2 regions of the Kitasatospora sp. NPDC004615 genome follow, and region 2 is predicted to be linked to the other one. Evidence: riboswitches for the same ligand, from Rfam matches in the RefSeq annotation. Region 2 holds a riboswitch; the other holds the start of a gene.
The links. A riboswitch is a leader RNA that binds a small molecule or an ion and turns the genes downstream of it on or off. The one in region 2 is predicted to bind glycine.

Region 1: it holds a riboswitch for glycine, as region 2 does, so the genes downstream of both, gcvP (aminomethyl-transferring glycine dehydrogenase) here and gcvT (glycine cleavage system aminomethyltransferase GcvT) in region 2, are expected to answer to the same signal.

What each region holds. Positions count from the first base shown of each region.
Region 1 is NZ_JBIALQ010000005.1:671,665-676,552, reverse strand. It holds gene ACFYS8_RS21075 (MFS transporter) at 1-306, opposite strand, end outside; gene ACFYS8_RS21070 (PRC and DUF2382 domain-containing protein) at 465-1,478, opposite strand; glycine riboswitch at 1,632-1,738, shown strand; gene gcvP (aminomethyl-transferring glycine dehydrogenase) at 1,957-4,827, shown strand.
Region 2 is NZ_JBIALQ010000002.1:98,076-102,963, forward strand. It holds gene ACFYS8_RS07380 (ABC transporter permease) at 1-380, opposite strand, end outside; gene ACFYS8_RS07385 (enhanced serine sensitivity protein SseB C-terminal domain-containing protein) at 928-1,752, opposite strand; gene ACFYS8_RS07390 (enhanced serine sensitivity protein SseB) at 1,872-2,639, opposite strand; glycine riboswitch at 2,778-2,882, shown strand; gene gcvT (glycine cleavage system aminomethyltransferase GcvT) at 3,032-4,150, shown strand; gene gcvH (glycine cleavage system protein GcvH) at 4,253-4,627, shown strand; gene glyA (serine hydroxymethyltransferase) at 4,644-4,888, shown strand, end outside.

The DNA.
Region 1 (4,888 bases), on a different contig from region 2:
GCACACCGCGAGGCCGGAGCCGAGCACCAGGCCGGCCAGCGAGATCAGCAGCACGGGCTTGCGGCCGCGCAGGTCGCCGAAGCGGCCCAGCAGCGGGGTGAGGACCGCTGCGGAGAGCAGGTTGGCGGTCATCAGCCAGGTGATGTCGGAGCCCGACACCTTCAACTCGGCGGCCAGGCTCGGAAGGATCGGGACGACCGCGGTCTGCACCACGCTGTAGGCCAGCATGGCGAGGATCAGCGCGGGCAGAACCCTGGCGCTTGTGGGCTTGGCGGCCGCGGCGGTGGGCTGTGGTGCCTCACTCACGGGAATCCTCCGGGTTGCTTCAGGCGGGGCGATAGTGCAGGAACTGAAGCAACGATGTCGGGAGATGCTTCACTATGTCAAATATCGAAAGGTGAAACTTTGGCAAAGTCGAAGCCCCGGTCCGCGGAGGCGGACCGGGGCCGGGAGTTGTCGGATCGTCAGACCGGAGAGGTGGCCGGGGACTGCGGATGAGAGTCCCACGGCTGCCGCTGCGAGGCCTCGCCGTCCGCGCCGGTGGTCGCGCCGTGCACCTCCACCTGCTCGCGGCGCAGCTCCTCGCGGACCACCTGCTCCTCGGTGTACTGCTCCACCACCAGCCGCACCCGCTCCACCGGTACCAGGTACTTGCGGACCACCGGGCGCTCCTCGCGCAGCGTGACCTCCTCCACCGCCTCGGCGATCTCCAGGTCGCTCAGCGCCGCCCGCTCCGCCTCCGACACCGGGATCCGCTCCACCCGCACGCGCTCGCGCACCACTGACACCCGTCGCACGACCGCCTCGGTGGTCACGTACTTGCGCAGCCGGGTGGTGCCGATGTTGTGCCACTGGGTGGTGATGTCCAGGCGCTCCTCGCGGCAGGTGATCTCCACCGGCTTCTGCCGCTCCGCCCGGTCCGCCCGCTCCGCCCGGTCCGCCCGCTCTGCCCGCTCCGCTCGGTCCGCCCGGGCGGTCGGCGGCTCGGCGGGGCGGGGCGGCGGTTCGGGTGCGGCCTGCGGGGCGGTGAAGCCGGGCGGCGCGGGGTCCGGGCCGTGGACGGGGCCGGGGGAGGCGGCGGCGGCCGGGGCCGGGGCCGGGGCCGGGTCGAAACGGACGGGTTCGTCGGGGCTCGCCGTGTCGAGGCCGTAGTAGCGGTAGAGCTCGAGTTCCTGTTCGGGGGAGAGGTGCTGGCCCACCCCGAAGTCCGGGGACTCCTTGATCAGCGACTTGTCGTACGGGACGTGCAGCTCGTCGCCGGAGAATTCGCTGGTGGTCAGCGGGACGAAGGCGTCCCGGCCGAAGATTCCGGTTCGGACGGCCGCCCACTCGGGTACGCCGGTGGTGTCGTCCAGGTACACCTCGTCGACCGTGCCGATCTTGTCACCGTTCCGGTCGACCGCCTTGTGTCCGATCAGGTCGCGCGGATCGATATCGGTCTGCACGCTGTCCTCCAGCTGCTGCTCCTGAGGGAACATCGGGGGAGCGGTCGGAGGAGCGTGCCGGGCCGCTGTTTCACACCAAAAGGCACGTTCCGGACGGTGTCACTCCGGGTGCCTCCGTCCGGGGCGGATCGTGCGGCCGCAGCGGTGATCGTCCAGGTCGGCGCTGGTACCCTGGGCGGCGACCGCCGAGCCCGCTCGGGAGAGTCCCGGACCCGTTGGAAAGCGGGGATGCGGGACGCCGAAGGAGCAACCCCTCCCCGGAATCTCTCAGGCATCCGTACCGAACGGGATCAGGTCACTCTGGAAAGCAGGGCAGGAACGTCGGCACCGAAGCCGCCGGACGCTGTCCTCGCCGACGGTGCAAGCCGACCGGGAACCACCCCGGGCGCGCGAAGCTCTCAGGTACCGATGACAGAGGGGGAGGCTGACGGGTTCGTACGCCCGGACGCTTCCACAGCGGCCGGCCGGCGTGCGTCCCACCGCCGGTCCGCGACCAGGAGGCTTGACCCCCATGAACGCCCAGCCGACGCTCACCGAGCTTGAGCAGGCCAGCCCCTTCGAGCACCGCCACATCGGCCCCGACAGCGACGCCCAGCAGAAGATGCTGGCCCAGGTCGGCTACACCTCGCTGGACGAACTGTCCGACGCGGCCGTCCCCGACGCCATCCGCAGCCTCACCGCGCTCGGCCTGCCCGCCGGCCGCAGCGAGGCCCAGGTGCTCGCCGAACTGCGCGAGCTCGCCGGCCGCAACCAGGTCCTCACCTCGATGATCGGCCTCGGCTACTACGGCACCTTCACGCCGCCGGTCATCCTGCGCAACGTCCTCGAGAACCCCGCCTGGTACACCGCGTACACCCCGTACCAGCCGGAGATCTCCCAGGGCCGCCTGGAGGCCCTGCTCAACTTCCAGACCATGGTCGCCGACCTGACCGGCCTGGCCACCTCCGGCTCCTCGCTGCTCGACGAGGGCACCGCCGCCGCTGAGGCGATGGCCCTGACGCGGCGCGTCACCAAGGTCAAGGGCGGCGTCTTCCTGGTCGACGCCGACACCCTGCCGCAGACCCTCGCCGTGATCGAGACCCGCGCCGAACCGACCGGCGTCGAGGTCGTCACCGCGGACCTGTCGAACGGCATCCCCGCCGAGATCGCCGAACGCGGCGTCTTCGGCATGCTGATCCAGTACCCCGGCGCGTCCGGCGCGGTGCGGGACATCAAGCCCGTCATCGAGCAGGCCCACCAGCTCGGCGCGGTCGTCGCCGTCGCCGCCGACCTGCTCGCCCTCACCCTGCTGCGCTCGCCCGGCGAGCTCGGCGCCGACATCGCTTGCGGCACCTCGCAGCGCTTCGGCGTCCCGATGGGCTTCGGCGGCCCGCACGCCGGCTACCTCGCCGTGCGCGCCGAGTACGCCCGCAACCTGCCCGGCCGCCTGGTCGGCGTCTCCGTCGACGCCGACGGCAACCGCGCGTACCGGCTGGCCCTGCAGACCCGCGAGCAGCACATCCGCCGCGAGAAGGCCACCTCCAACATCTGCACCGCCCAGGTGCTGCTCGCCGTGATGGCCTCCATGTACGCCGTCTACCACGGCCCCGCCGGCCTCGCCGACATCGCCCGCCGCACCCACCGCTACGCCGCCGCGCTCGCCGCCGGCCTGCGCGCGGGCGGCGTCGAGCTCGCCCACGAGGCGTTCTTCGACACTGTGACCGCTGTTGTTCCGGGGCGTGCGGACGAGGTTGTCGCCGCGGCGCTGGCCGGTGGCGTGAACGTGTTCCGGGTGGACGCGGACCAGGTCTCGGTCTCTTGTGACGAGACGACGACCCGTGAGCACCTGGCGGCCGTGTTCGCCGCGTTCGGTGTGACGGCAGAGGTGGTCGAGGACGCGGACGCGCTGCCCGCCGGGCTGCTGCGTGAGGACGAGTACCTCACCCACCCGGTCTTCCACAGCCACCGCTCCGAGACCGCCATGCTGCGCTACCTGCGCCGCCTGTCGGACCGCGACTACGCGCTCGACCGCGGCATGATCCCGCTGGGCTCCTGCACCATGAAGCTCAACGCGACCACCGAGATGGAGCCGATCACCTGGCCCGAGTTCGGCCAGCTGCACCCGTTCGCGCCGGTCGACCAGGCCGAGGGCTTCCTGACGCTGATCCGCGGGCTGGAGCAGCAGCTGGTCGAGGTCACCGGCTACGACGCCGTGTCGATCCAGCCGAACGCGGGCTCGCAGGGCGAGCTGGCCGGTCTGCTGGCCGTCCGGGCGTACCACCGGGCGAACGGCGACACCCAGCGCGACGTGTGTCTGATCCCGTCCTCGGCGCACGGCACCAACGCGGCCTCGGCGGCGATGGCCGGCATGCGGGTCGTGGTCGTGAAGACCCTGGCCGACGGTGACGTGGACGTCGAAGACCTCAAGGCCAAGATCGAGCAGCACCGCGAGCAGCTGGCCGTGCTGATGGTCACCTACCCGTCCACCCACGGCGTGTTCGAGACCCAGATCACCGACATCTGCGCCCTCGTCCACGAGGCCGGCGGCCAGGTGTACGTCGACGGCGCCAACCTGAACGCGCTGGTCGGCCTCGCCAAGCCCGGCAAGTTCGGCGCGGACGTCTCGCACCTGAACCTGCACAAGACCTTCTGCATCCCGCACGGCGGCGGCGGCCCCGGCGTCGGCCCGGTCGCGGTGCGCGAGCACCTCGCGCCCTACCTGCCCAACCACCCGCTGCAGGCCGAGGCCGGCCCCGCGACCGGCGTCGGACCGATCTCGGCCGCGCCGTGGGGCTCCGCCGCGATCCTGCCGATCTCCTGGTCGTACGTCCGCCTGATGGGCGGCGAGGGCCTCAAGCGCGCCACCCAGGTGGCCGTGCTGAACGCCAACTACATCGCCAAGCGGCTCTCCCCGCACTTCCCCGTGCTCTACACCGGCCCCGGCGGGCTGGTCGCGCACGAGTGCATCATCGACCTGCGTCCGCTCAGCAAGGAGACGGGCGTCAGCGTCGACGACATCGCCAAGCGACTCATCGACTACGGCTTCCACGCGCCGACCATGTCGTTCCCGGTCGCCGGCACGCTGATGATCGAGCCGACGGAGTCCGAGGACCTGCACGAGATCGACCGCTTCTGCGAGGCGATGATCGCTATCCGCGGGGAGATCGAGAAGGTCGGCGCGGGCGAGTGGGCGGCGGACGACAACCCGCTGCGCAACGCGCCGCACACCGCGGCGATGATGGCCGGGGAGTGGGCGCACCCCTACACCCGCGAAGAGGCGGTCTTCCCGGCGGGCGTCAACCCGGCGGACAAGTACTGGCCGGCGGTGCGACGCATCGACGGGGCGTACGGGGACCGGAACCTGGTGTGCTCGTGCCCGCCGCTGGACGAGTACGACGCGTAGTTTGCAGTTGCACGGCGAAGCCGCCCGTCGGGGGAGTTCCCCTGGCGGGCGGCTTTTGCGT
Region 2 (4,888 bases):
ACCAGCATGGAGATCCGCGCGCCGTAGAGGACGCGGGAGAACACGTCGCGGCCGAACACCGGGTCGACGCCCAGCAGGAAGTCGCTGCTCATGCCGCCGAACGCGCCCTTGGGCAGGCCGAGATCGGGGTTGATCTGGTCGGCGTGCGGCTCGTTCGGCGGGTGTCCGAACAGCGAGGTGAGCACCGGCGCGAAGATCGCCGCGAGCACCAGCAGGATCACCACGACACCGCCGGCCAGCGCGATCTTGTCGCGCTTGAGGCGGTCCCAGGCGATGCGGCCCGGCGAGCGACCCTCGATCTTCTTGGCCGGCTCGGAGTTTGACGCGCCGTCAGGCTGCGCGCCGGCCGGCGGACCCGAGGTCTCGGTGGGTGTGGTCATGAGTCAGTTCGTTCCCCTCGCCGACGGTGGCCGGCCCACGGAGTCGCGTTTGGTGCGGAAGGCAGAGCGGTTGCGGTGGTGCCGGGTGCCGTTGCGGCGGTGCAGAAGTGCGTTTGGCAAGCAGGGCGTTGCGGGGTGGTGCCGTTCGACGCCGGGCGGAGTGCCCCGGCGCGCATGGTGCTGCCGCACGGAGATGCGCATCGTGCGGTTCATGCTGTGGCGGCGGCACGTTCACCTTCGTGAGGATCGTCTCGCGCTCCGCATTGGGCAGCACTCTCTGTCATGGGATGTGCCGTACGGAAGACCCCCATGGCGAAGGATGCCTAACTGTGATCTGCTCGCATGCACTTTCGTTGCGCTGGCATATCGCTCTTCACACAGCCGTCACTCACACGTCAAGGGGCACACTGACGACACCCCGCCAGTGGCGGGGAAACGCCAGGTGACGCCGTGGTGGCGCGCGTAGAGGGCCGGACAGCGAAAAACCCCCGCCGACCTTCGAAAGAAGGTTCGTACGGGGGTCTTCCGGCGTTCTGTCGCGGTAGGGTCAGCGACCCGGATATCCCGGCCACTGGGGCTGCGGCCAGCCCGGCGCGGGCCCGGCCGGCGGTTGCGCTGCGTAACCGAAACCGGTGGTGTAGGACTGCGGCGGGCCCTGCCGGTCGAAGAACGGGCGGGCGTTGGCCCACAGCCACATCGCCACCGGGTCGAACTCGTCGGCCATCATCACGGTCGACACGGCCGGCCCCTCGGGGGCGTGCGCGGCGGCCCGCTGCACCAGCGCCCGGGCGGCCTCCACGGCCGGCGGCGAGGTGTCGTACAGGTCCAGACCGATCGCCAAGTACGGCTCGCCCAGCACCGGTTGCACCCAGGCCCGGCGCAGCGAGCGCAACGGGCGCACCTCGGCGGCCTGTTGCTCCAGCACGGCGAAGAACTGCGGTGCCTGCCCGGCCGGTTCGGAGATCCGCAGCGGCCCGGCCGGCAACCGGTCCAGGCCGACGGCGATCCGCCGCAGGTCGGCCCACGGTACGCCGATGCCGCCGCCCGGGCGGTGCGGGTCCAGCCACAGGCCCCAGCGGGAGCGGTACAGGGAGCCGGCGATCTCCGGCCCCGACACCACCTCGTGGCCGCGCGCCCAGCCACTGGCCGCCAGCTGCCCCGGGGAGGTCACGCAGGGCGCGTAGCCGTGCCCGCCGACGTCCATGTTCCCGTACTGGGCGTCCGGGCTGCCCTGGCTGCCGTGCCACAGCAGCATCCAGACCTGACCGCCCGCGAGGGCGCGCAGCAGCCCCTCGTACGCGTCCCAGCGCTCCGGTGCGACCGCTGCGAGGGCGCGCTCGATCGCGCCCGGGTCGTCGGCTACTCCCGTCACGTCGTCGCCTCTTTCTCGACTTCCCTCGTCCACCCGTCCACCGCGCGGCGGTGTGCCGGGGCAACCCTATGGGGCGCGCCCGACAACCGTCATGCCGCCGTCCCGGACATCCGGTGGATTCACGGTCTGACGTAGAAGGGCTGTACCCGCCCCAGCATCCAGTCCACCACCGGGTCGGCGACCACGTCGAGCAGCACCAGGTGGACGCCCCAGCTCGGCGCCGCGGTTCCGAGTGCCCGGCCGAGCGCCAGATTGACGTCGCCGGGGTCGGCGGGGGCCGCCGGGTCCAGCTGGACGCCGACGTACAGCAGGGTCGACTCGCCCTCCACCCGGGCCAGCGCCCGGCGGGCCGTCAACACGCCCGGCAGCGCGGCGAGTTCGCCGGTCGCGGCGGCCAGGAAGGCGAGCGGCTCCTGGTGCGGCTCGGGTTCCTTGAGCGCCACCCTGGCGCCCTCGGTGACGCCCTGCGCCTCCCACTGGTCGCCGCGCGGCCCGCGCCGCAGCTCACCCACGCCCTCCGGCGGCACCGGGATGCCCACCGGCGCCTCGGGGTTGACCGCGATGCCGATGCCCAGCGGCAGCCCCCGGGCGAACTCCCACATCGGGGCGATCGCGAACGGGATGCCCGGCACGTGCTGCAGGTACAGCTCCTGCGAGCTGTACACCGGCACGTAGGGCGCGCCCGCCAGTTCGAGGGTCGGCAGGTCGAGTTCGCCGGACTGCGGATCGGCGCCCGACGGCAGCGGGATCCACACCTGGCTGCGGGCCAGCACCTCGATCACCCGGGGTGTCGCCCCCGGATCGCCCAGGGCCGCCATCAGCACCTGCTCCAGCTCGTTGGCCGGCCAGCTCCCGCCTTCCGGAACCTGCCCCAGCGGGATGCTCATCTCGCCCCTCCACACTCACGGTTGCGATCAGGTTAGCGGCGCGCGCGGGTCCCCCGCGGCGGCCGCCGCCGAACCCCACTCCCACCAGCGGGTCCCGGCATGCCATGATGGGCCCGCCCAAACTTCATACCGGCCGCTCGAACCCGCGCGGGAGAGCCGGAACGACCGTCACCAGGTCGCGACCGGCGCCGAAGGAGCAAGTCCTCCCCGGAATCTCTCAGGCCCCCTAACCGCCCGGGCGAGGCAGATCTGGAAAGTGGACACGGCCGCGCCGTGCGCCCACCCACGGTGCAAACCGCCATCCTTTCGGATGGCGGTGAAGCTCTCAGGTTCGACGACAGACGGGGAGGTTCGCCCCAGCCTGCCCGTTTCCAGATCCCGGGAGTCCTGCCGTGTCCCTCCGCCTCACCGCACTCGACGCGCTGCACCGCTCGCTCGGCGCCACCATGACCGACTTCGCGGGCTGGGACATGCCGCTGCGCTACGGCAGCGAGCGCGAGGAGCACCTCGCGGTCCGCACCAAGGCCGGCCTGTTCGACCTGTCGCACATGGGCGAGATCACCGTCTCCGGCCCGCAGGCCGGCGAGCTGCTCGACCACGCGCTGGTCGGCTTCATCTCCGCGCTCGGCGTGCTGCGCGCCCGCTACACCATGATCTGCCGCGAGGACGGCGGCATCCTGGACGACCTGATCGTCTACCGCACCGCGGAGAACGAGTACCTGGTCGTCGCCAACGCCTCCAACGCCCAGGTGGTGCTGGACGCCCTGACCGAGCGCGCGGCCGGCTTCGACGCCACCGTCCGCGACGACCGCGACGCCTACGCGCTGCTCGCCGTCCAGGGCCCGGAGGCCAACGGCATCCTGGCCAAGCTCACCGACGCCGACCTGCCCGGCCTCAAGTACTACGCGCTGCTGCCCGCCACCGTGGCGGACCGTCAGGTCTGGCTGGCCCGCACCGGCTACACCGGCGAGGACGGCTTCGAGGTCTTCTGCGCCCCCGCCGACGCCGAGCACCTGTGGACGGCGCTGACCGAGGCCGGCACCGCCGAGGGCCTGGTCCCGTGCGGCCTGTCCTGCCGCGACACGCTGCGCCTGGAGGCCGGCATGCCGCTGTACGGGCACGAGCTGTCCACCGAGCTGACCCCGTTCGACGCCGGCCTCGGCCGGGTGGTGCGCTTCGACAAGACCACCAACAACGGTGAGTTCGTCGGCCGCAAGGCGCTGGAGGAGGCCGCCGCCGCGGCCGAGGCCAAGGCGCCGCGCAAGCTGGTCGGCCTGGTCTCCGAGGGCCGCCGCGTCCCGCGCGCCGAGTACTCCGTGGTGGACGCCGAGGGCGCCGTGATCGGCCGGATCACCTCCGGTTCGCCGTCCCCGACCCTGGGCAAGCCGATCGCCATCGCGTACGTGGACGCCGCGCACGCCGAGCCGGGCAGCACCGTCGCGGTGGACGTGCGCGGCAAGGCCGAGCCGGTCCAGGTCGTCGCGCTGCCGTTCTACAAGCGCGCCCGCTGACCTTCGCTCAGCCCTTCACCTGCTGTCCCAGCAGTCGTTTCCGGTTCGTCCGCCCAGCGGACGGCCGCGCCCGCCCCTCTTGCGATCCTGGAGAATGACGTCATGAGCAACCCCACGCACCTGCAGTACACCAAGGAGCACGAGTGGCTGACCGCCGCCGTGGACGGGGTGTCGACGATCGGCATCACCGCGCACGCGGCCGACGCCCTCGGCGACATCGTCTACGTCCAGCTCCCCAATGTCGGTGACACCGTCACCGCCGGTGAGACCTGTGGCGAGCTCGAGTCCACCAAGTCGGTCAGCGACCTCTTCTCCCCCGCCACCGGCGAGGTCACCGAGGTCAACCAGGAGGTCATCGACGACCCGGCCCTGGTCAACTCGGAGCCCTTCGAGGGCGGTTGGCTGTTCAAGGTCCGGGTCGAGGCCACCGACGAGCTGCTCGACGCCGACGGCTACGACGCCCTCATCGGCGCCTGACCGGGAGATCCCCCTCATGACGGTTCTCAACCAGTCCCTCCACGCGCTCGACCCGGAGATCGCCGCCGCGGTCGACGCCGAGCTGCACCGCCAGCAGACCACCCTGGAAATGATCGCCTCCGAGAACTTCGCCCCGGTGGCGGTCATGGAGGCCCAGGGCTCGGTGCTCACCAACAAGTACGCCGAGGGCTACCCCGGCCGCCGCTACTACGGCGGCTGCGAGCACGTCGACGTGGTCGAGCAGCTCGCCATCGACCGGGT